One region of the Terrabacter sp. 05T424 genome, then DNA from elsewhere that is predicted to be linked to it. Evidence: riboswitches for the same ligand, from Rfam matches in the RefSeq annotation. Region 1 holds a riboswitch; each other region holds the start of a gene.
The links. A riboswitch is a leader RNA that binds a small molecule or an ion and turns the genes downstream of it on or off. The one in region 1 is predicted to bind S-adenosylmethionine.
Positions count from the first base shown of each region.

Region 2: it holds a riboswitch for S-adenosylmethionine, as region 1 does, so the genes downstream of both, AC1DE0_RS16300 (bifunctional o-acetylhomoserine/o-acetylserine sulfhydrylase) here and AC1DE0_RS04710 (aminotransferase class V-fold PLP-dependent enzyme) in region 1, are expected to answer to the same signal.
Region 3: it holds a riboswitch for S-adenosylmethionine, as region 1 does, so the genes downstream of both, AC1DE0_RS13990 (putative leader peptide) here and AC1DE0_RS04710 (aminotransferase class V-fold PLP-dependent enzyme) in region 1, are expected to answer to the same signal.
Region 4: it holds a riboswitch for S-adenosylmethionine, as region 1 does, so the genes downstream of both, metX (homoserine O-acetyltransferase MetX) here and AC1DE0_RS04710 (aminotransferase class V-fold PLP-dependent enzyme) in region 1, are expected to answer to the same signal.

Region 1 is NZ_JBFTLB010000001.1:1,007,458-1,012,734, forward strand. It holds gene AC1DE0_RS04700 (ribonuclease J) at 1-121, shown strand, start outside; gene AC1DE0_RS04705 (endonuclease/exonuclease/phosphatase family protein) at 123-1,181, shown strand; gene AC1DE0_RS04710 (aminotransferase class V-fold PLP-dependent enzyme) at 1,350-2,735, opposite strand; SAM riboswitch class IV at 2,773-2,899, opposite strand; gene AC1DE0_RS04715 (FtsK/SpoIIIE family DNA translocase) at 3,077-5,277, shown strand, end outside.
Region 2 is NZ_JBFTLB010000007.1:366,863-372,139, reverse strand. It holds gene AC1DE0_RS16305 (Na+/H+ antiporter) at 1-285, shown strand, start outside; gene AC1DE0_RS16300 (bifunctional o-acetylhomoserine/o-acetylserine sulfhydrylase) at 433-1,749, opposite strand; SAM riboswitch class IV at 1,841-1,959, opposite strand; gene AC1DE0_RS16295 (13E12 repeat family protein) at 2,179-3,702, shown strand; gene AC1DE0_RS16290 (acyl-CoA dehydrogenase family protein) at 3,788-4,951, shown strand; gene AC1DE0_RS16285 (glycosyltransferase family 2 protein) at 5,120-5,277, shown strand, end outside.
Region 3 is NZ_JBFTLB010000006.1:96,126-101,402, reverse strand. It holds gene rpsA (30S ribosomal protein S1) at 1-1,289, shown strand, start outside; gene AC1DE0_RS14000 (hypothetical protein) at 1,409-1,837, shown strand; gene AC1DE0_RS13995 (helix-hairpin-helix domain-containing protein) at 1,866-2,057, opposite strand; SAM riboswitch class IV at 2,299-2,412, shown strand; gene AC1DE0_RS13990 (putative leader peptide) at 2,447-2,530, shown strand; gene AC1DE0_RS13985 (amino acid ABC transporter permease) at 2,700-3,713, shown strand; gene AC1DE0_RS13980 (amino acid ABC transporter ATP-binding protein) at 3,710-4,471, shown strand; gene AC1DE0_RS13975 (ABC transporter substrate-binding protein) at 4,558-5,277, shown strand, end outside.
Region 4 is NZ_JBFTLB010000015.1:18,646-23,922, reverse strand. It holds gene AC1DE0_RS21100 (universal stress protein) at 1-188, opposite strand, end outside; gene metX (homoserine O-acetyltransferase MetX) at 336-1,592, opposite strand; SAM riboswitch class IV at 1,608-1,722, opposite strand; gene AC1DE0_RS21090 (DUF4192 domain-containing protein) at 1,833-3,143, opposite strand; gene AC1DE0_RS21085 (YkvA family protein) at 3,276-3,911, opposite strand; gene AC1DE0_RS21080 (EcsC family protein) at 4,006-4,755, opposite strand; gene AC1DE0_RS21075 (MalY/PatB family protein) at 4,953-5,277, shown strand, end outside.

The sequences.
Region 1 (5,277 bases):
GGCCAACGGCGTGCGCGACGACCAGCAGCTCCAGCAGGTCATCCGCCGAGCTGTCGGCTCGTGGGTCGGTGGCAAGATCCGTCGTCGCCCGATGATCATCCCGGTCGTGCTGCAGGCCTGAGGTGACGATTCAGCAGGTCGACGGCGCGAGCTCGGCGGGCGGCAGCGACCCAGCCGACCCGCTGGCGCCCACCGACCCAGGGCAGCGGTGGCGAAGGGACCGACGGCGATGGCTCGACGTCACGATCGCCGTCGTCCTGCTCGTCCTGGCTGCGGTGGGCGCGTTGCGCTGGCTCGACTCGACGGCATACCTCGTCGTCGTGCTGCAGACCGCCGGTCCCTTCGTGCTCATCGGTCTGGCGCTGCTCACCATCACTGCCCTCGTACTGCGCCGGTGGGCGATGGTGCTCCCGGTCGCCGTGGCGCTGGCCGTCGCGATGGTGGTCGCAGCTCCCTCGTTCCGGGCCACGTCCACGCCCAAGGCCGACACTGACCTCACCGTGATGTCGGCCAACGTCTGGATCGGCTCGGCCAACGCGAACCAGCTCATGGACGCCGTGCGTTTCCACGCCGTCGACGTGCTCGTGCTCGTCGAGGCGACCCCCGCCCTGGTGCAGCGGCTCGACGCCGAGGGGGCGGGCGACTACTTCACCCAGCGCCAGGGGGTGGCGCGTCCGGGCACCTTCACCGGCACGGTGGTCCTCTCGCGCTTTCCGCTCTCGGTGCGCAACGCCGGCACCGATCCTGCGGTCGAGGACACCCGGAGCGCTCAGCCAGAGCTCGACGTCACGGCTCCCAACGGGACCGTGCGCCTCAAGGTCGCACACCCGACGGCACCCCTGCGCGGTGACACCGTCGAGTGGCGCGCCGGGCTGAGGGCGCTGCAGACCTGGAAGGAGCGCCTCGACGGCGACGAGCTCCTCGTGATGGCCGGTGACTTCAACGCGGACTACGGGCACCCGGGTCTGCGAGACCTCGCCGAGGGGCTCGACGACGCCCAACGCACCGACGGCCAGGGCTGGGTGCGCACCTGGCCCTTTGCTGGCAACCGCCTCCCGGCCTTCGTGCAGCTCGACCACCTGCTGAGCCGCGGCCTGACGGTCGTCTCCGCGGGACAGGTCGCGATCAACCGCGCCGACCACGCCGCGGTCTGGGCCAGCTACGCCCTGCCGAAGCGCTGAGCGCCCCTGAACGCACCGAGGCCGCCGTCAGCGCGGTGACGGGGCGGTAGGCCCAGCTGTCCCTCGAATGGTCCGCCGTCTGCTGGGGTGATCACCCCACCGAACCGCAGACCATCAGCCGGTCCTCGGTCGCGCCCGGCATCCACGCTGGTTGCCGGCCGACCGAGGTCACCAGGGGCGCTCGACCTCGACGTCGCGCGGGTCGGTGCCGTCGACGGCCCAGCCCGAGTCGGTCAGCGTCCAGTCGGCCGACGGGCCGTGCTCGACGAGCCCCGCGACGGCCGAGACGAGACGGTCGACGCTCTCGAGCGTCGAACCGAGACCGATGCTCGCGCGGACGGCGGTGCCCGACCGCTCGCCCCACGGGTCATCGAGCAGCTCGTCGACGAGCAGGTGGGCGCAGAACTTGCCGTCGCGGACGCCTATGCCGTGCTCCACCGAGAGCACCTGCGAGACGAGCGAGGAGTCCCAGCCGTCGATGGTGAAGGCGACGACGCCGACCCGGTCGTGGCCCTCGCCGAAGATGGAGAGCACCTCGACGCCGGGCACCTCGTCGAGGCCGGCGGTCAGGCGCTCGAGCAGCTGCGTCTCGTGCGCCTCGATGGCCTCGCGGTGGCGGCTGATCGTCGCGCACGCTGCGGCGAGGGCGATCGCGCCGATCACGTTCGGGCTGCCGCCCTCGTGGCGGGCGGGGCCGGTGGCCCACGTCGTGCCCTCCTCGGTGACCGAGCGCGTCGCGCCGCCGCCGAGCAGGTAGGGGTTGCCGGCGTCGAGCCAGTCCGAGCGTCCGGCGAGCACGCCTGCGCCGTAAGGGGCGTACGTCTTGTGGCCGGAGAAGGCGACGTAGTCGGCGTCCCAGCCCGCGAGGTCGATGGTGCGGTGGGCAGAGAGCTGGGCCGCGTCGACGGCGATGCGGGCGCCGTGGGCGTGGGCAAGCGCCGCGAAGCGCTCTACGGGCCACACCTCGCCGGTGACGTTCGAGGCCGCCGTGAGCACGACGAGGCGGTGGCGCGACGGGTGGTCGTCGAGGGCCTCCTCGAGCAGGGCGTGGGCGTCCTCGACCGTCTGCGGCACGGGCAGGCGCACGGTGCGGAAGCGCCCCCAGGGCAGCAGGGTCGAGTGGTGCTCGGTGCCGAAGACGAAGACCGTCGTACGGCTCGGCAGCGCCTTGCTCAGCAGTGCCCAGGAGTCCGTCGTCGTGCGCGTGAAGATGACGGAGTCGTCGTCACGCGCGCCGACGAAGGCGGCCACCTCGGCGCGGGCCTGCTCGTACCAGGCGCTGCTCAGACGTGAGGCGAAGCCCGCCCCCCGGTGCACCGAGGAGTACGTCTCGAGGGCCCGGTCGACGGCTGCCTTGACGGTCTCGAGGGCGGGAGTCGAGGCGGCGTGGTCGAGGTTCGCGTATGCCGTCTCGCCGCGCAGCGTCGGCACGCGCAGTCCCGCGCCGACGACCGCCGGCAGGGAGGCAGCCTCGGGAACGACGTGCAGCGTGCGGGTGCGGACGACCGGGGCGGGCGTGCCACCACAGAGTGAGGTGCTGGGAAGAACCGACATAGGAGTGCTCCAGGGGCTGAGGGACCCACCGGATGCAGGTCCGCGCTTGCCGACCCGGATCACTCGAGCTGATCGGGGGTCGACCTGGTCGTCACCCGGAGCACCCCACCGCGGAGGAGGGTTGCTGGCCAGCGAGCCGGGGCTTGTCACTGGCACTCATGACCTGGCATCGAAGATAGGCGGGCGCTCGCAGCCCTGTCCACCCTCCGATCCCCGGATGTCGGCATCTGAGACGGAGGGTCAGGACAGGGCGCCCGACGCCGACCAGCGCGCTCGCGCCGATGTGCCCTGTTGCGCGTGTGACGCGTGAGTTCAGAGGTGCCTTGACGTACGGTGCGACCATGGGGTCACGTCCGTCCAGCAGCCAGCGCTCGAGCACCGCCGCGGCCACACGCGCCAAGGGGGTGACCGGCAGCACCTCGTCACGCCCTCCCGCTGCGCGCTCGACCAGGCCCGCGCAGCGCAAGCCCGCTGCGCGCAAGCCGCCGGCGAAGGCCGCCTCCAAGACCCGTGACGGCGGGCTGCCCTTCCCGTTCAGCGCCATGCGCAGCACCTGGATGGGCGTCTCGCACATGGCCGGGGGAGCGGTGCGACGCGTCGGTCACAGCGCCGCCGACCTCGAGCCCGAGCACCGCCGTGACGGCATCGGCTTCGCGCTGCTCGCCCTCGCGGTCGTCGTGGCCGCCCGTGAGTGGTGGGGCGTCGCCGGCACGTTCGGGCAGGTCGTCCACGCGATCTTCGCGGGCACCTTCGGCAGGGTCGCCTACGCCGTCCCGCTCGTCCTGCTGGCCCTCGGCCTCCGCATGCTCCGCGCCCCCCAGGACGAGGCGACGACCAACCGGATCGTCGTCGGCACCATCGCGCTGACCTTCGCCGCCTGCGGTCTGGCCCATCTCGCCGACGGCATCCCCAACCCGCCCGACGGCGCCGACGGCATGCGTGCGGCCGGCGGCATCCTCGGCTTCCTCGCCTCGAGCCCCCTCGCGGCCGCCGTGTCGCCCTACGGCGCAGTCGTGCTGCTCGTCCTGCTCGGCATCTTCGGCCTGCTCGTCATCACGGCGACACCCGTCAACCTGATCCCGACGCGCCTGCGGCAGCTCAAGGCCCTCGTCATCGACCGGGGCCACCACGACGCCGAGCCCGACGCCGGTGACGACGCGCCCGCGGCCGCGGTCAAGCGGGCCCGGCGCAAGGCCGTCGACCTGTCCGACCGCGACGGCGACGAGGCCTTCCGCCAGGCCGCGCAGAAGGGCGCCGACGACGAGCCGACGACGCGCCTGCGCCCCGGCGAGAAGCGCCCGACCGCGCCCGGCGTGCTGGCGCCGCGCCCCTCCGGCGAGAAGGTCATCGACGCGACCGACCCGAAGACGCTCGGGGCCCCCGACACGAGCAAGGTCGGCCCCAAGGCCGAGCTGATCCCACCGCCCATGTCCGACCTGCCCGCTCGCGTCGAGCAGCTGAGTCTCGGCGGCGACATCACCTACCAGCTGCCCGACCACGCGATGCTGACTCCGGGCCCGCCGCACAAGACCCGCAGCGAGACCAACGACCGGGTCGTCGAGTCGCTGACCAACGTCTTCGACCAGTTCGACATCGACGCCGCCGTCACCGGGTTCACCCGCGGGCCGACCGTCACGCGCTACGAGGTCGAGCTCGGCTCGGGCACCAAGGTCGAGCGCGTCACCGCCCTCTCCAAGAACATCGCGTATGCCGTCGCCTCGGCCGACGTGCGCATCCTCAGCCCCATCCCCGGCAAGTCGGCCATCGGCATCGAGATCCCGAACCTCGACCGCGAGAACGTCTCGCTGGGCGACGTACTGCGCAGCCACACGGCCCGCGGCAACGAGCACCCGATGGTCATGGGTGTCGGCAAGGACGTCGAGGGCGCGTACGTCATCGCCAACCTCGCGAAGATGCCGCACCTGCTCGTCGCCGGTGCCACCGGTTCGGGCAAGTCGAGCTTCGTCAACTCGATGATCACCTCGATCCTCATGCGCTCGACGCCCGAGGAGGTGCGGATGATCCTCGTGGACCCGAAGCGCGTCGAGCTCACGGCCTACGAAGGCATCCCGCACCTCATCACGCCGATCATCACCAACCCGAAGAAGGCCGCCGAGGCCCTCGCGTGGGTCGTCAAGGAGATGGACCAGCGGTACGACGACCTCGCGGCGTTCGGCTTCAAGCACGTCGACGACTTCAACAAGGCGGTGCGCGCCGGCAAGGTCAAGCCGCTTCCGGGCTCCGAGCGGCAGATCACGACCTACCCCTACCTGCTCGTCGTCGTCGACGAGCTCGCCGACCTCATGATGGTCGCCCCGCGCGACGTCGAGGAGTCGGTCGTGCGCATCACCCAGCTGGCACGCGCCGCCGGCATCCACCTCGTGCTCGCGACGCAGCGTCCGTCGGTCGACGTCGTCACCGGCCTCATCAAGGCCAACGTGCCCTCGCGCATGGCGTTCGCCACCAGCTCTCTCGCCGACAGCCGCGTCGTGCTCGACCAGCCCGGCGCCGAGAAGCTCATCGGGCAGGGTGACGCGCTCTT
Region 2 (5,277 bases), on a different contig from region 1:
GAGATGTTGCCCGTGGACACCATCGAGGCTCCCTGTGAGCACCTGCAGGACAGTGGCGCGTGCGCCGAGCCCCGCACTCCGGAAGGGTGCGAGGAGTGCCTGCGCGACGGGACGACCTGGGTGCACCTGCGCATGTGCCTGGAGTGCGGGCACGTCGGCTGCTGCGACTCCTCCGAGTTCAAGCACGCGAGCGCGCACTTCGCCGAGACCTCCCACGCCGTGATGCGCTCGCTCGAGCCGGGCGAGTCGTGGCGGTGGTGCTTCGTCGACGAGGTCGTCGGCTGACCCAGCCGGGGGTGCGTGCCCCGGCGGGCGGCATACGTCCTCGGCATACGTCCTAGACGTGCGTTCTGGGCTGCACCCCAGCCGCGGCCGGGCGCTGAACGGCACGGCCGGCGCAGGCCGACCGTGCCGTTCGTGCACTCCGAGGAGTCAGGCCTTCGCCGCGGCGAATCCCTGCTCGAGGTCGGCCACGATGTCGTCGATGTTCTCGATCCCGACCGACAGGCGCACCAGACCCGGGGTCACGCCGGCCGCCACGCGGTCCTCCTCGGGTCCCTGCGAGTGCGTCGTCGATGCAGGGTGGATGACGAGCGAGCGCACGTCGCCGATGTTCGCGACGTGGCTGTGGAGCGTCAGCGCCTCGACGAACTTCTTGCCCGCCTCGAGGCCGCCAGCGATCTCGAAGGAGAGCACGGCACCCGCCCCGCGGGGCGCGTACTTCTGGGCGGTGGCGTACGAGGGGCTGTCGGGCAGGGAGGCCCACACGACGCGCTCCACCTGCTCCTGGCCCTGCAGGTAGGCGGCCACCTTGGCGGCGTTCTCGAGGTGGCGCTCGATGCGTAGCGACAGCGTCTCGAGACCCTGCGCGATGAGGAACGCGTTGAAGGGCGCCGCCGACGGCCCGAGGTCGCGCAGCAGCTGGACCCGAGCCTTGAGGATGTACGCGAGGTTCGCGCCGAGGGCGCTGCCGACGCCGAGGTCGCGTGCGAAGACGAGACCGTGGTAGCTCTCCTCGGGAGTGTTGTAGTTGGGGAACTTCTCCGGGTCCTTCGCGTAGTCGAACCGGCCCGCGTCGACGATGACGCCCGCGATGGACGTGCCGTGGCCGCCGAGGTACTTCGTCGCGGAGTGCACGACGATGTCGGCGCCCCACTCGATCGGGCGGATGACGAACGGGGTGGCGATGGTGTTGTCGACGACGAGCGGCACGCCGTGCTCGTGGGCGAGCGCCGCCACGGCCTCGATGTCGAGCACCTCGGCCTTCGGGTTCGCGATGGTCTCGCCGAAGAAGGCCTTCGTGTTGGGGCGCGCGGCGGCCCGCCAGGACTCGATCGAGGTCGGGTCCTCGACGAAGCTCACCTCGATGCCGAGCTTGGGCAGCGTGAACTTGAGCAGGTTGACCGTGCCGCCGTAGAGGCTGGGGGAGGCGACGATGTGGTCGCCGGCCTCGGCGAGGTTGAGCAGGGCCAGCGTCGTCGCGGACTGTCCCGACGCGACCAGGAGCGCGCCCACGCCGCCCTCGAGCGCGGCGATGCGCTGCTCCACGACGTCGGTCGTCGGGTTCATGATCCGGGTGTAGATGTTGCCGAACTCCCTGAGCCCGAACAGGTTTGCCGCGTGGTCGGTGTCGTTGAAGACGTAGCTGGTCGTCTGGTAAATAGGCAGGGCGCGGGCCCCGGTGGCGCTGTCGGCGCTCTGGCCGGCGTGGATCTGCTTGGTCTCGAAGGACCAGTTGGGTTCGGTCATCTCTCGTGTGCTCTTCCTCAGTCGTGTCGATGACCGGGCCTGCGTCGAGGTGACCGGCCGGCGCACCGACGGGTCGGTGCGGGAGAGGAGCTCTCCGCGCTTGCCCGAGCGCCGAGGGCGTCGACGGGCCAGGTCCTCACCCGGGGCACCCCGCCGCGGTGGGAGGGTTGCCGGCCAGCGAGCCGGGGCTTGGCGCTGGCACTCATGACCTACTCGCGAGTGTACGTACGCGTGTCCGGCAGATGGGAGCGCGTGTCCTCATGGTGGACGTGCTTGGGGGTCGTTCCGCTTCTGGGTTCGTGATGCCTCAGGTGAACCCTGCTGTTGCGCAGAGCAATTCGTTGTCCACAGGTGCGCGCGAGCCCTTCCCATCGAGTCGAACACATGTTCTACTGGAGTAGTCCAAAGTGCTGCTGAGGGAGGGGACGTATGCCGTACGTCGCGTCGTCACGAGGCTCCTTCGGGCTGCTCGGTGGCCGCCCGCCGCGGGTGGTCGACGTGACCTGGGTCCACGATCCAGGGGCGTCCGGTGGTCGCGCGCGGCGGGTCGTGTCCGTGCTGTCGAGTCGGTTTGCCGGCGAGGTGTTGTACGAGGCGACGGACGTCGCTCACTCGTGCGTGCTGACCGAAGAGATCGAGCGGGCGCGGTCGGTGGAGGTGACCGAGGGCCTGTTGCGGGACGGTGAGCGGGTGATGGCGCAGGTCGAGGCGCTCGAGGTGGCGAAGGCGCGCGTCGAGGCCGACCTGCTCGCTGCGTACGGGGCGTTGCACACCATCGAGGCCCAGCAGGTCGCCGCCTTGCCAGCCGGTGGGAGTGCCGTGCGGATGGCGGCACTGGCCTCGCCGGAGCGGCTCGTCGCGGAGGAGATCGCGCTGGCGACCGGGGTCGGGGTCGGTGAGGTGTCGCGGCGGCTGGCGTTGGCGACGGCACCGCGGCGGCACCGGCGCGTCCTGGCCGCGTTGCGGGCCGGTGGCACGTCGCTGTACCGGGCGGTGCAGCTCGCCTGCGACACGGTTCAGCTGTCGGATGTGGATGTCGCGGTGGTGGAGGAGTCGGTGCTGGCTCCGTCGCGGGACGGGCGGGTGGTGGGGCAGCGGACCTTCACGACCCGGTTGACTCGCGCCATCGCGTCGGTGGACACGAGGGGCGCGGGGGAGCGGCGGGCGCACGCGAAAGCGCGGCGTGGGGTGTTCGGGCGGATGGTCGGTGACGGGATGGGGTGTCTGAGCTTGACGGCCGATGCGGGCACGGTCGCGGCGATCCTGGACCGGCTCGACACCCGTGCTCGCGCCGCGCGAGGCGGAGGAGACRCGCGGACCCTGGACCAGCTGCGCTGCGACCTGGCCACCGAGGCCCTGCTGCGTGACGTCCTCGCCGACGCGTGTGACGGGCCTGCGCCTGCGCCGGCCACCGGTGACGCGGCGGCGCGGGTGTGGCTCGTCGTGCCGTTCGAGGTCGCCACCGGCCAGAGCGACGCGGCGTGCGAGCTGCCCGGGCACCGCTGGGTCACCGCCGCCCACGCCCGCGAGATCATGACCCGCCCGGGCTCGGTCTGGCAGACCCTTCCCGTCGACATCCGCGACGGCCACGCGATCACCCGCCCCACCAGGGCCTACCGGCCCACACTCGCGATGGTTGAGCACGTCCGAGCGGTCGACGGKACCTGCCGCGGCCCCGACTGCCACGTCCCCGCSACCCGGTGCGACCTCGACCACGAGATCCCGTGGCCGGCSGGCGAGACCTCGGTGACGAATTTCTACGCCAAGGAACGCCGCCACCACAACGTCAAGACCCACGGCATCTGGACCAGCACCCCCGTCGCCGACGACGGCCTCGAGTGGACCACCCTCACCGGCCGCAGCTACACCACCTACCCCAAGGACTGGCGCGAAGGACTCGGCCCGCCACCCGACACCGGGCCGCCACCTGGCCCCGAACCGCCGCCCTTCTGAGCATCTCACGGCCTCGTCCGCACCACTCCGTGGCGTCGATCACTAGGACGTCCTACTAATCCGAACTGGCGAGTAGGATCGCGCCGTGAGCACGAATGACGCCTTCGACCTGTTCCGCACCAGCGAGGACCACGAGGCCCTGCGCGAGGCGATCCGGGCGATCGCCGAGGACAAGATCGCCCCGTACGCCGCCGCCGTCGACGAGGAGGCGCGCTACCCCCAGGAGGCGCACGACGCCCTCGTCGCCTCAGACTTCTTCGCACCGCACGTGCCCGAGCAGTACGACGGCATGGGCGCCGACGCCCTGGCGACGTGCATCGTCATCGAAGAGATCGCCCGCGTCGACGCGTCCGCCTCGCTCATCCCGGCGGTCAACAAGCTCGGCTCGCTGCCCCTCATCCTCGACGGCAGCGACGACGTCAAGGCGCGCTACCTGCCCCCGCTCGCCAAGGGCGAGACGACCTTCTCCTACGGCCTGTCCGAGCGCGAGGCCGGCTCCGACACGGCGTCGATGAAGTGCCGCGCCCGCCAGGACGGCGACGGCTGGGTGCTGAACGGCCAGAAGTCGTGGATCACGAACGCCGGCGTCTCCGAGTACTACACCGTCCTCGCCGTCACCGACCCCGAGGGCCCCCGTGGGGGCAACGTCACGGCGTTCGTCGTCGAGAAGTCCGACGACGGTTTCACGTTCGGTGAGAAGGAGCGCAAGCTCGGCATCAAGGGCAGCCCGACGCGCGAGCTGCACTTCGACAACGTCCGCATCCCCGGCGACCGCGTCGTCGGCCAGGTCGGCGACGGCCTGAAGATCGCGCTGCGCACCCTCGACCACACGCGCGTCACGATCGGCGCGCAGGCGGTCGGCATCGCCCAGGGCGCGCTCGACCAGGCTCTCGCCTACGTCAAGGAGCGCAAGCAGTTCGGCAAGCACATCGCCGACTTCCAGGGGATCCAGTTCATGCTCGCCGACATGGCGATGGAGCTCGAGGCCGGGCGCCAGATGGTCTACGTCGCGGCCGCCAAGTCCGAGCGCGGCGACAAGGACCTCTCGTTCTTCGGCGCAGCTGCCAAGTGCTACGCCTCCGATGCGGCCATGAAGATCACGACCGACGCCGTCCAGCTGCTCGGCGGTGCCGGCTACACGCGCGACTTCCCGCTCGAGCGGATGATGCGCGACGCGAAGATCACCCAGATCTACGAGGGCACCAACCAGGTCCAGCGCGTCGTCATGGCCCGCCAGCTGCTCAAGTAGACGCGGGTGGCCGCTGCGGTGGCGTCTCTTCCGGCGGGCCTTCATCGCCCTCCCAGCGACTTCCGCCGTGGCAGGGGTAGGTTCTCGGGGCGGTAGGCTGGCCCGGCCCGGTGCGGGTCGCGATCGCCTGCTCCAACTCATCGACCCGAACGAGAAGGATCCGAACGCGTGGACCCAACACCTCCGGTCAGCGTCATCATGCCGCTGCTCAACGAGGAGAGGCACCTGGAGGACGCTGTCGCTGCGGTCGTCGCCCAGGACTACCCCGGGCAGATCCAGGTCGTGCTCGCCGTCGGCCCCGGCCACGACGACACCCTCGGCGTCGC
Region 3 (5,277 bases), on a different contig from region 1:
ACGTCGACCCGGGCGAGATCGTCAAGGTCGGCGACGAGGTCGAGGCCCTCGTCCTCCAGAAGGAGGACAAGGAAGGCCGTCTGATCCTGTCCAAGAAGCGTGCGCAGTACGAGCGCGCCTGGGGCACGATCGAGAAGGTCAAGGAAGAGGACGGCGTCGTCACCGGCACCGTCATCGAGGTCGTCAAGGGTGGCCTCATCCTCGACATCGGCCTCCGCGGCTTCCTTCCCGCCTCGCTCGTCGAGATGCGTCGTGTCCGCGACCTCCAGCCGTACGTCGGCAAGGAGATCGAGGCCAAGATCATCGAGCTCGACAAGAACCGCAACAACGTGGTCCTGTCGCGCCGTGCCTGGCTCGAGCAGACGCAGTCCGAGGTGCGCACGACGTTCCTCAAGGAGCTCCAGAAGGGCCAGGTCCGTTCGGGCGTCGTGTCCTCCATCGTCAACTTCGGTGCGTTCGTGGACCTCGGCGGCGTCGACGGTCTCGTCCACGTCTCCGAGCTGTCGTGGAAGCACATCGACCACCCGTCCGAGGTCGTCGAGGTCGGCACCGAGGTCACCGTCGAGGTGCTCGACGTCGACATGGACCGCGAGCGTGTCTCCCTGTCGCTGAAGGCGACGCAGGAGGACCCGTGGCAGCACTTCGCGCGGACCCACGCCATCGGCCAGGTCGTCCCGGGCAAGGTCACCAAGCTCGTCCCCTTCGGTGCGTTCGTGCGCGTCGAGGACGGCATCGAGGGCCTCGTCCACATCTCCGAGCTGGCCGAGCGCCACGTGGAGCTGCCCGAGCAGGTCGTCAACGTCGGCGACGAGATCTTCGTCAAGGTCATCGACATCGACCTCGAGCGTCGCCGTATCTCGCTCTCGCTCAAGCAGGCCAACGACCAGGCCGTCGCGGCGTCGGAGTTCGACCCGACCCTCTACGGCATGGCTGCGGAGTACGACGAGCAGGGCAACTACAAGTACCCCGAGGGCTTCGACCCGGAGACGAACGAGTGGCTCGAGGGCTTCGACGCCCAGCGCGAGAAGTGGGAGCGTCAGTACGCCGACGCCCACGCTCGCTGGGAGTCGCACAAGGCCCAGGTCGACGCCGCGACGAAGGCCGACGCCGAGGCTGTGGCCAACGCGGGCTCTGCGACGTCCTACTCGTCCGCGACCGGTGACGTTGCCGACTCCGGCGACGCCGACCGTGGCGAGCGCGCTCCGCGCAACGCCCCGGCCCCGGCCGAGGGCACCCTGGCTTCCGACGAGGCGCTCGCTGCGCTTCGCGAGAAGCTGACGGGCAACTGACGCCAGTCACCGCCTGACCGAGAGCCCCGGACCGTCACGGTCCGGGGCTCTCGTGCTCTCACGAGGGGCTGGGGCCCCCTGGCGTCGGGTGCATCCCTGGCGTCGGCGGTGGCAGCCCCGTGGACGGCCTCGGCGGGCCGGCATCGACGATCATCGGCCCGCGCGCGCCGCCGTGGCCGCGGCCGAGCATCAGCGACGAGGTGCTCTGGCAGGACCATCTCCCCACATCGGCCGAGAGGTGGTTCGTCGTTGCCGACGGGCGCGGTCGGGTCGACTGGTCGTTCACCAGCGATGGCACGACGAAGCTGCACGTGCTCGTGTGCCAGAGCACCCCTCCCGGCTACCTGCAGCGGCTGCGCGAGCTCGGAGTGGTCCACTCCGTCGACGTGATCACGCTGCCCGGCCTGGTCGGGGGCTCTGGCACCCCGACGATGATGGACGGAGCTCCACTGGCACCCGACGGGCTCCCCATCCGGCTCGAGCTGAGCGAGGTCCAGGTGGAAGGCGACGCCGTGCGGACCCGGTATCGCGTCCGCCCGCTCGAGTGAGACACCTTCCCGCACGGAGGCGTGACGCCTACGAGCGGAGGGAGAGCCCCGCCGCGTGGAGTGCCTCTTCGAGGATGCGCAGCGCTCTGGGGCCGAAACCATGGAGCGCGAGCAGCTCATCCGGCCGGCGCTCGACGAGCTGATCGAGCCGCGTCACACCGATGGACGACAGGGCACGGGTTGCGGGTGCACCGATCTTCGGGAGGTCGCTGTCAGGCACCTACCGATCGTAGGTGCCGGCTGCCGATGCGGGCGTCTCAGGATTCAAGAAGGCCCGGAGCTAATTTCCGACTGGATCGATAGGAATTAGTCGACGGTCCGGAAACTGCGTGGCAGTCAATTGCGCTGTGGCACAGGCAGATTCAGCAGTGGGTGGCGATGGAGACTGTCGTTGAGGTAGGCCCGTAACGAGCTCTTGAGCCGATTGACGGCCTCCGGACGGGTTCGTAGTGTGATCGCCAGGTCACGAGCTCCAGTGCCAAAGCCCCGGCTTGCTGGACAGCAACCCTCCTCCGCGGTGGGGTGCTCCGGGTGAGGACCAGGCCGTCGCCAGCAGGTGACGGCAAGCGCGGACTCGAGGTGATCGGGTCCCGGACCCGAGGAGCCGTCATGGCGCGCAGCACGAGCACCTGGCTGGTGCTGCGCCGCCATGTCGACCTGCTCCGTGTGTCCAGCGCGCTCTGTCGTCCCTGACGAGCGACCGACGCGGCCGCCGACCACCTCGGCGGCCCCCGGGCGCGCCCGGCCTTGAAGCGGTGACCCCGTATGCCGGCGCGCAGCGAGCAACCGCACCCCTTCGCCCGTCCGACCCCTCCGCGAGAGTCGTCGACGGGCCCTCCGACGCACCCTTCAGGAGCTCTCCGTGTCCACCACCTCCGCCGTGCGCACCCTTGCCACGGACCTGCCGCCCGTCGCGGCACCGCCCCCACCTGCCCGTTCAGCCGACGCGCCGGCCCTGACCGTCGTGGTCCGCCGAAACCCGTGGACGTGGGTGGGAGTGGCCGCCGTCGCCGTGCTCGTCGCGATGTTCGTCAACGGCCTGGCCACCAACCCCGGCTGGGACTGGCCCATCTTCGCGCGCTACTTCGCGACCGAGACCGTCATCAAGGCGCTCGGCACGACGATCCAGCTCACCGTCCTCGGCACCGTCGCCGGCTTCGTGCTCGGCGTCGTGCTGGCCGCGATGCGCCTGTCGCCCAACGCCTTCCTCCGTTCGGTGGCCTGGGCCTACATCTGGGCCTTCCGGTCGATCCCGCTGATCGTCCAGCTGCTCTTCTGGTTCAACATCGCCTACCTCTACCAGTCCATCTCGTTCGGGCTGCCCTTCGGGCCGTCCTTCGGCAGCGTCGCGACCAATGACCTCTTCGGTGCGCTCGGGGCCGCCGTGCTCGGCCTCGCGCTGCACCAGGCGGCCTACGCGGCAGAGATCATCCGAGGCGGCATCCTCTCGGTCGACGAGGGGCAGCGGGAGGCAGCGTCCGCTCTCGGCATCCCGCGCCGCCGGCAGTTCCTCCGGATCGTGCTGCCGCAGGCGATGCGCTCGATCCTGCCGAACGCGGCCAACGAGGTGATCAGCCTCTTCAAGGGCACCTCGATCGTCTCGGTGCTCGCGATCCCCGAGCTCTTCTACCAGGTTCAGGTGATCTACGGCCGCAACTCCCGCGTCGTGCCACTGCTGCTCGTCGCGACAGTCTGGTACATCATCCTCACCACGCTGCTCTCGATCGGGCAGTACTACGTCGAACGGCACTTCGCGCGCGGCAGCTCACGGACGCTTCCACCGACACCCTTGCAGCGCCTGCGAACCCGCTGGGCCGCCCTCGCCACGACCACGTCGCGCACCGCCGGCACCACCACCGAGGAGGTGGCCCGATGACCGCCGTCGTCGACCTCCGCGGCGTCACGAAGTCGTTCGGTCCCAACCGGGTGCTCGACGACGTCGACCTCGAGCTCGCCGAGGGCACCGTCACCGTGATCCTCGGGCCGTCCGGCTCAGGCAAGTCCACCCTCCTGCGCAGCATCAACCACCTCGAGAAGGTGGACCGGGGGCAGGTGCGCGTCAACGGCACACTCATCGGCTACCGCCAGGTGGGGGAGCGGCTGCACGAGCTGCCCGAGCGTGAGGTGCTGCGCCAGCGCAGCCGCATCGGCTTCGTCTTCCAGAGCTTCAACCTGTTCCCGCACCTCACCGTGCTCGACAACGTCGTGGAGGCGCCGGTGTCGGCGCAGCGTCGACGCCGTGCCGAGGTGGAGCCCGAGGCCCGAGCTCTGCTCGAGCGGGTCGGCTTGGGAGACAAGGCCGCCGCCTACCCGCGGCAGCTGTCGGGCGGCCAGCAGCAGCGTGTCGCGATCGCCCGAGCGCTCGCCCTGCAGCCCGACGTCATCCTCTTCGACGAGCCGACGTCGGCTCTCGACCCGGAGCTGGTCGGCGAGGTGCTCGCCGTCATCAAGGAGCTCGCTCGCGACGGGGCCACCCTCGTCGTGGTGACACACGAGATCGGTTTCGCCCGAGAGGTCGCCGACACCGTCGTCTTCCTCGACGGCGGCCGGGTCGTCGAGCAGGGCCCCCCGGGCCAGGTCATCGACCACCCGGTCCACGAGCGCACCCGCGCCTTCATCGACCGCGTCCTCTGACGCCAGACCCACCCACACCCACCCCTCAGGCCGCCACGCGGCCACCCCGCTGACTCGCGCCCGACAGGGTGCCGAGAGGAGACCTCATGTCCGCACGCCCGCACGCCGTCCGCCGTCCGAACACGTATGCCGTCACCGCCCTCGCGATCACCGGTGCAGTCGCACTCGCCGCCTGCTCCGGTGCCGCCGAGGCGAGCTCGTCTTCCGGTGCCGCAGCCGGGACGGCGTCAACAGCAGCCGCCGGTGTCAACACGTCTGCGGATCAGAACCGCATCACCGCCACCAAGGACGAGAAGGCGGCCGCCCTGCTGCCCAAGGCGATCCGCGACCGCGGCACCATCACCGCCGCCAACGCCGGTGCCGGTGGCGGCACCCCGCCGCTCGTCTTCACGGCCGACGACGACAAGACGGTCATCGGGGTCGAGGTCGATCTCGCCCACCTGTTCGCCGACAAGCTGGGCCTCGAGGTGGAGACGCCGGCGACGAGCTGGGAGAACGTCTTCCTCGGCATCGACTCGGGTCGCTACGACGTCGCGCTGACCAACGTCACGGTGACCGAGGAGCGCAAGGAGAAGTACGACTTCGCCACCTACCGCAAGGACGACCTCGCCTTCGAGGCGCCCAAGGGCGCCACCTGGAAGGTGAACAGCGGCAAGGACATCGCCGGCAAGACCATCGCCGTCGGCTCCGGCACGAACCAGGAGAAGATCCTCCTCGACTGGAACGAGGCCAACGTGAAGGCAGGCCTCCAGCCGGCGACCGTCAAGTACTTCCAGTCACAGACCGACTACTACCTGGCGCTCTCG
Region 4 (5,277 bases), on a different contig from region 1:
TCGAGGAGTGCCTGCACGCGGGCGAGCTCGGTCTCGAACTGGTGCGCCTCGTTGGCGTCGAAGTCCTTGCCTCCCCTGTGGGAGCTGATGACGACGAGCTTCGTGCCTCGCAGGACGCATTCCTCGGCGGCTCGCTTGAGCGCCGCGCGACCTTCTTTGGTGGCGACATAACCAACGACGATGGCCACTTTCCCGGACCTCCTTGGGACGGAAACAAGCAGTGCTCGCACCGTACCCGAAATCACGTCACACGGCGCGTGCCGCGCGGAGCCGACGGGGAGGCCGGCGACGAGTGCCGACGACCCGCAGCGAAACCCCCCGAGCCGCAGGACGGTTCAGGTGCGGTCGGCCCGCCCGCGGGCGAGCGCGGCACTGACGATGCGCCCCACCTGGTCCTCCTCGATGAGGAAGCCGTCGTGCCCGAACGCCGACGTGATGTGCTCGCGGCGCGAGCGCGGAAGCGCGGCGTGCAGGTCGTCCGACAGTCGCGGCGGGTAGAGCCGGTCGGTGTCGACGGACACGATGGTGCAGTCCGCCTCGACGCGAGCCAGGGCCGCCGTGACACCACCGCGGTCGCGGCCGACGTCGTGCGAGTTCATCGCCTCGGTGAGAACGACGTAGGAGTTGGCGTCGAAGCGACGCGCGAGCTTGCCGGCATGGTGGTCGAGGTAGGACTCGACGGCGAACCTGCCCCGGTCACCCGCTCGCAGCGGGTCCTCGCCCAGCTGCGCCTCGCGCCCGAAGCGCTCGTCCAGCTCGCTCTCGGTGCGATAGGTGATGTGGGCGATGCGGCGCGCGAGCCCGAGGCCCGCATCGGGCCGACGGTCGCCGGCGTAGTAGTCGCCACCGGCGAAGTCCGGGTCGTTGCGGATGGCGAGCAGCTGGGGCTGGCACCAGGCGATCTGGTCGGCGGTCGCGTAGGCAGTCGACGCGAGGACGATGCACCGGTCGACGTCGGCGGGATGGGTGACGGCCCACTCGATGGCGCGCATGCCCCCCATCGAGCCGCCGACGACAGCCGCGAGCCGGCGAATGCCCAGGTGGTCGAGCAGGGCCCGCTCGGCGGCCACCTGGTCTCGCACGGTGACGTACGGGAACCGGCTTCCCCAGGCCTGCCCGTCGGGGGCCGGGCTGGAGGGACCGGTGCTGCCCTGGCAGCCCCCGAGCACGTTGGCGGCGATGACGAACCACTCGTCGGGGTCGACCGTGCGGCCACCGCCGATGAGGGAGTTCCACCAGCCGGGCGAGGCATGACCTTCGCCGGCCTCACCGACGACGTGGCTGTCGCCGGTGAGGGCGTGCTCCACGAGGATGACGTTGTCTCCGGCCTCGTTGAGCCTGCCCCACGTCTCGTAGGCGATGCGGACGTCGGGCACCGCTCCCCCGCGCTCGAGCTCCACGTCGCCGATGTCCGCGAACTGGCGGTGGCCCACGGGGTCACCGTCGCGCCAGGCACCGTCCGGGACCGGTCGCCGGGACGGCTCGCCGCGGGCAGGTTCGTGCCCGACCGGGCGAGACGCGCCGGCCAGGTCGGAGCCCGGGACCGGGCGCGCGAGACGACGCGTGCTCTGCTTCCGGTGCGTAACGGTCATCGAAGGCACTCCTGGTGTTCGCGCTTGCGCACACCCGCGACGGGTGCGGCCAGGTCTTCACCCGGGGCACCCCACCGCGACGGAGGGTTGCCGACCAGCGAGCCGGGGCTTGTCGCTGGTACTCATGACCTTTGCCCACCATAACCGAGGCCCACGCCGCAACAGAGCCTCTGGTCCACGACCTGGGACGCCCCGTCGCGGCGGGCCGCGAGTGGGGGCTCGGGGTCGCGGAGCGACCTCCTAGGCGCACGCCGGGGGTCGGAGTCCGGCGTCGAGCGACTGCCGGACGAGCCGGCTCAGTCGGTGGCCGGGCTCGAGCTCGAGCGCTCGGTCGGCGGCGATGCCGGCGCGGGCACCGTCACCGCACCACCACGCGAGCGACGCGAGCACGGACAGCAACGGGGCGGCGTGGGCGGCCGGCGTGATGCGGCAGACCTCCTCGAGCCGCGAGAGCAGCAGGCGCGGGGCGGCCGCGTCGTCCCACTCGTCCCAGCCACCGTCGAGCTCGCTGGGCACCGCCGCGTCGTCCCAGATCTCCGAGTCACCGTCGAGGTCTGCCATCCACTCGGCCACGTCGCCGCGGACAGCAGCGGACGAGAGCGCAGAGGCAGGCGACGACGCCGAGGGTGCCGACGGCGCCGAGGAGAGGACGCGCAGGTCGGGGCCGAGGAAGACCTCCAGCATGGCGACCAGCTCGTCGGGGAACGACTCCAGTGACACCGAGCCCGGGCAGAGCCAGCCCACGACCGCATCTCGGAACTCCACGTCTCGGAGGGGGCCGACGACGGCTGGCAGCCAGTGTTCCAGCCCGAAGCCTTCGATCTCGCCGTGCAGCAGGCCGCTCCAGGCGACGAGCGCGTCGTTGACGAGGAACTGTCGCGCTGACAGATCACCGCCGTCGAGGACGCTCAGACCGGCGTCAGCTGGCCGGCGCCGCCGACCAGACCTGCGAGAACGGGCAGCCGCCGAGCCCGACACGGAACCCGAGATCGAACCGCCCGCCTCGGCGTAGCGCCGTTGCCAGTCGTCGATGGCGGCAACCGTCAGCGCATGGCGCGGGGCGGCCGGGTCGAGCGGCTCGACGAGTCGGGCCAAGCCGGCTCGGTCGGGAAGCACGGAGTGGCCCAGGGCGACGTAGCTCGCGACCGCCGGGACGTCTGCCTGCTCGGGCAGCAGCCAGCCCTCGTCGGGGCAGCAGTCGCAGCCGACGGAGCGCCACCTCCCGCCGCGGACGACCAGCCGCTCGCGCACGACGACACGTGCCCGCTCGAGACCCTGGACGAGCTCCTCGAGGAGGGGCAGCGACTGGTCGGGCTCGTCCTCGAAGCCGACGACCGCCACCGACGAGGGTGCCCCGTCGAGGACGGTCGGCAGCAGCTGGGCAGCGGACTCGACCGCGACCGGGCGGTCGACGGCATCCTGGCGGGCCACGAGTCCCAGCCGCTTGCCGTGGAAGCACACCACGACGACGCTGCGCTCGGGCTGGAACCCGAGGTGGAAGGGGATGATGGTCAGCAGCTCGGCTGGCCCTGACAATGAGATCTTCGGCATGGGTCGAGCGTGGCCGCGCCGGCCACACGCCGACAGGCCCCTGAGCAGGCCTGTGGACCAAGGGCGTTCGGTGCGAAGGGGTGTGGATCGCCCCCACCCGCACACGGGCTGGAAGAGCCGCAGGCTCGGAGGTCAGCGCTCCAGGCGCTTGCGCACCGACTCGAGGACGTAGTCGGTCGCAGCCTGGCGCACACCCTCGGGCAGGCCGGCACGGTCGGACCGGCCGGGCCCGGTGGGCGACGCGCCGAAGGCGCCCGCAGCAGACCCGTCGGAGCCCGAACCGCGGCGACTCCCCCCACGCAGTCGGCTGACGTGGCCGGCGATGCGTCCCGGCGCCGCAGCGCCCGTGGTGTCGCGGTCGCGGCGCATCCCGTCGCTGGCGCCGCCCGCCCAGACGCGCACGTCGGCTCCCTGCGGTGCGCGCGGCGGGTGGAGACCCTGCCCGACCTCCCACGCGATGAAACGGTCGGTCTCCTCGAGGAAGACCTTGATGGCCCACGTGATGACGACGGCGTCGTCGGCCGCGCCCAGCACGGGGAGCACCGCCTCGGGCAGCAGGTCGACGGGAGACACGACGTACGCGACCGCTGCGGCGACGAGGCCGAGGCGGCGCAGGGTGGTTCCGGCATACGTCCCGTCGAGGGTGAACCGGACGAGGCGCGGCACTGCCTGTGCCCGCTGCGCGATGCCAGGAGCACCGGGCCGTGTGGAAGCGCGCACGACCGACGCGACGGTCGCGGCCATCTTGATGCGGGACGCGGTCTTCATGCTCGGCCCAACGAGCGGGTCACCGAGGCGATTCCCCCGCACCGGCGGTGTTGCGAAACAGTGATGTGCGCTCTGCTCGCGCGGGTGCGGCCGCTCAACGGCCGAAGGTCTCGACGGGCGGGAACTCCTTGGCCGCCTGCTTGCCGATGCGCCCGAGCATGTAGACGTCGACCCCGGCGCCGATCAGGCCGCCGACGAGGGGCACCGCGCGCCCGAGCTTCGCGAATGTGCCCTGACCGATGCGGCCCAGCAGCCGGAAGCCGACGGCCTTGTTGAGGACCATCAGCGCGGGTGCGGGGAGACGTTCGAACGCGAGCGAGGACAGCTTGCCACCCGCGGCCTGCAGGCCTGCCTTCTTCAACAGGTCGTCGCTGTCGGCCCCCGCCAGGGTGAGCAGGACCGCCGAACGGATCTCCGGCTGGTCGATGTCATAGCCGCGCACCTTCGCGGTGGCTGCCGTCAGGCGCGTGCCCAGCAGGTAGAACTCGAGGATGTTGGCGGGCAACGAGATCGGCATGGTGAAGAACCCACCGAGTCCAGTCGTGAAACCGCCGACGGCTCCGAGCTGGCGGTGGTCGCGCATCAGCACGCGCAAGGCCTGGTCGCGGTCGCCGCGGGCCTGCTCGAGGGCCTTCGCGGCGACCTTGTGCGCCGAGTCGAACGGACCCCTCCCGTCGATGCCGACATCCAGCAGGCGCTCGACGAGCCGGGTGGCGGCGCCGGTGAGCCCGCCCACGGCCGGTTGGGCAGCGCGCTCGAGGGCCCCGGCGTTCTTGGCGTCGCGGACCCGCCTGGCGGTGGCGTCCGACGCCTCCACGGTCTCGCTCTTGCCCCAACCGAACATGCCCACGGGCTCCACTCCTTCACTCGAACGACTCTGTGTGCGGCCCGACGGACCCGCCCACGACACCGTATGCCGGACGGGTCGGCGATGACGTCGTCGGATGCCGTTGCCTGCCACTTCCCTACCCACGGTCGCCGCGTCACCACCAGAGAGGCGGCGGTCCGACCGTCGTCGGTCCCGTCTCGTAGGGTCAACCCATGGGTGAGACGTGCGACGAGCTCCAGCGGCCGGGCGCCGAGCCGCCGATCCTGTCGGTCCCGCTGGCGCAGCTGCGCCGCGAGCGCACCTCGGTCAAGTGGGGCCGATACCCCGACGACGTCATCCCGATGTGGATCGCGGAGATGGACGCCGCCCCGTGCACGCCCGTCGTCGAGGCCGTCACGGCAGCCGTCAGGCGTGGTGACACGGGCTATGCCATGACCGACTCCTACGTCGAGGCCTTCACGGAGTTCGCGGCCGCGGAGTGGGGCTGGCACCTCGACAGCGCCTCAGTGGTGGGCGTCGCCGACGTGCTCACGGGCG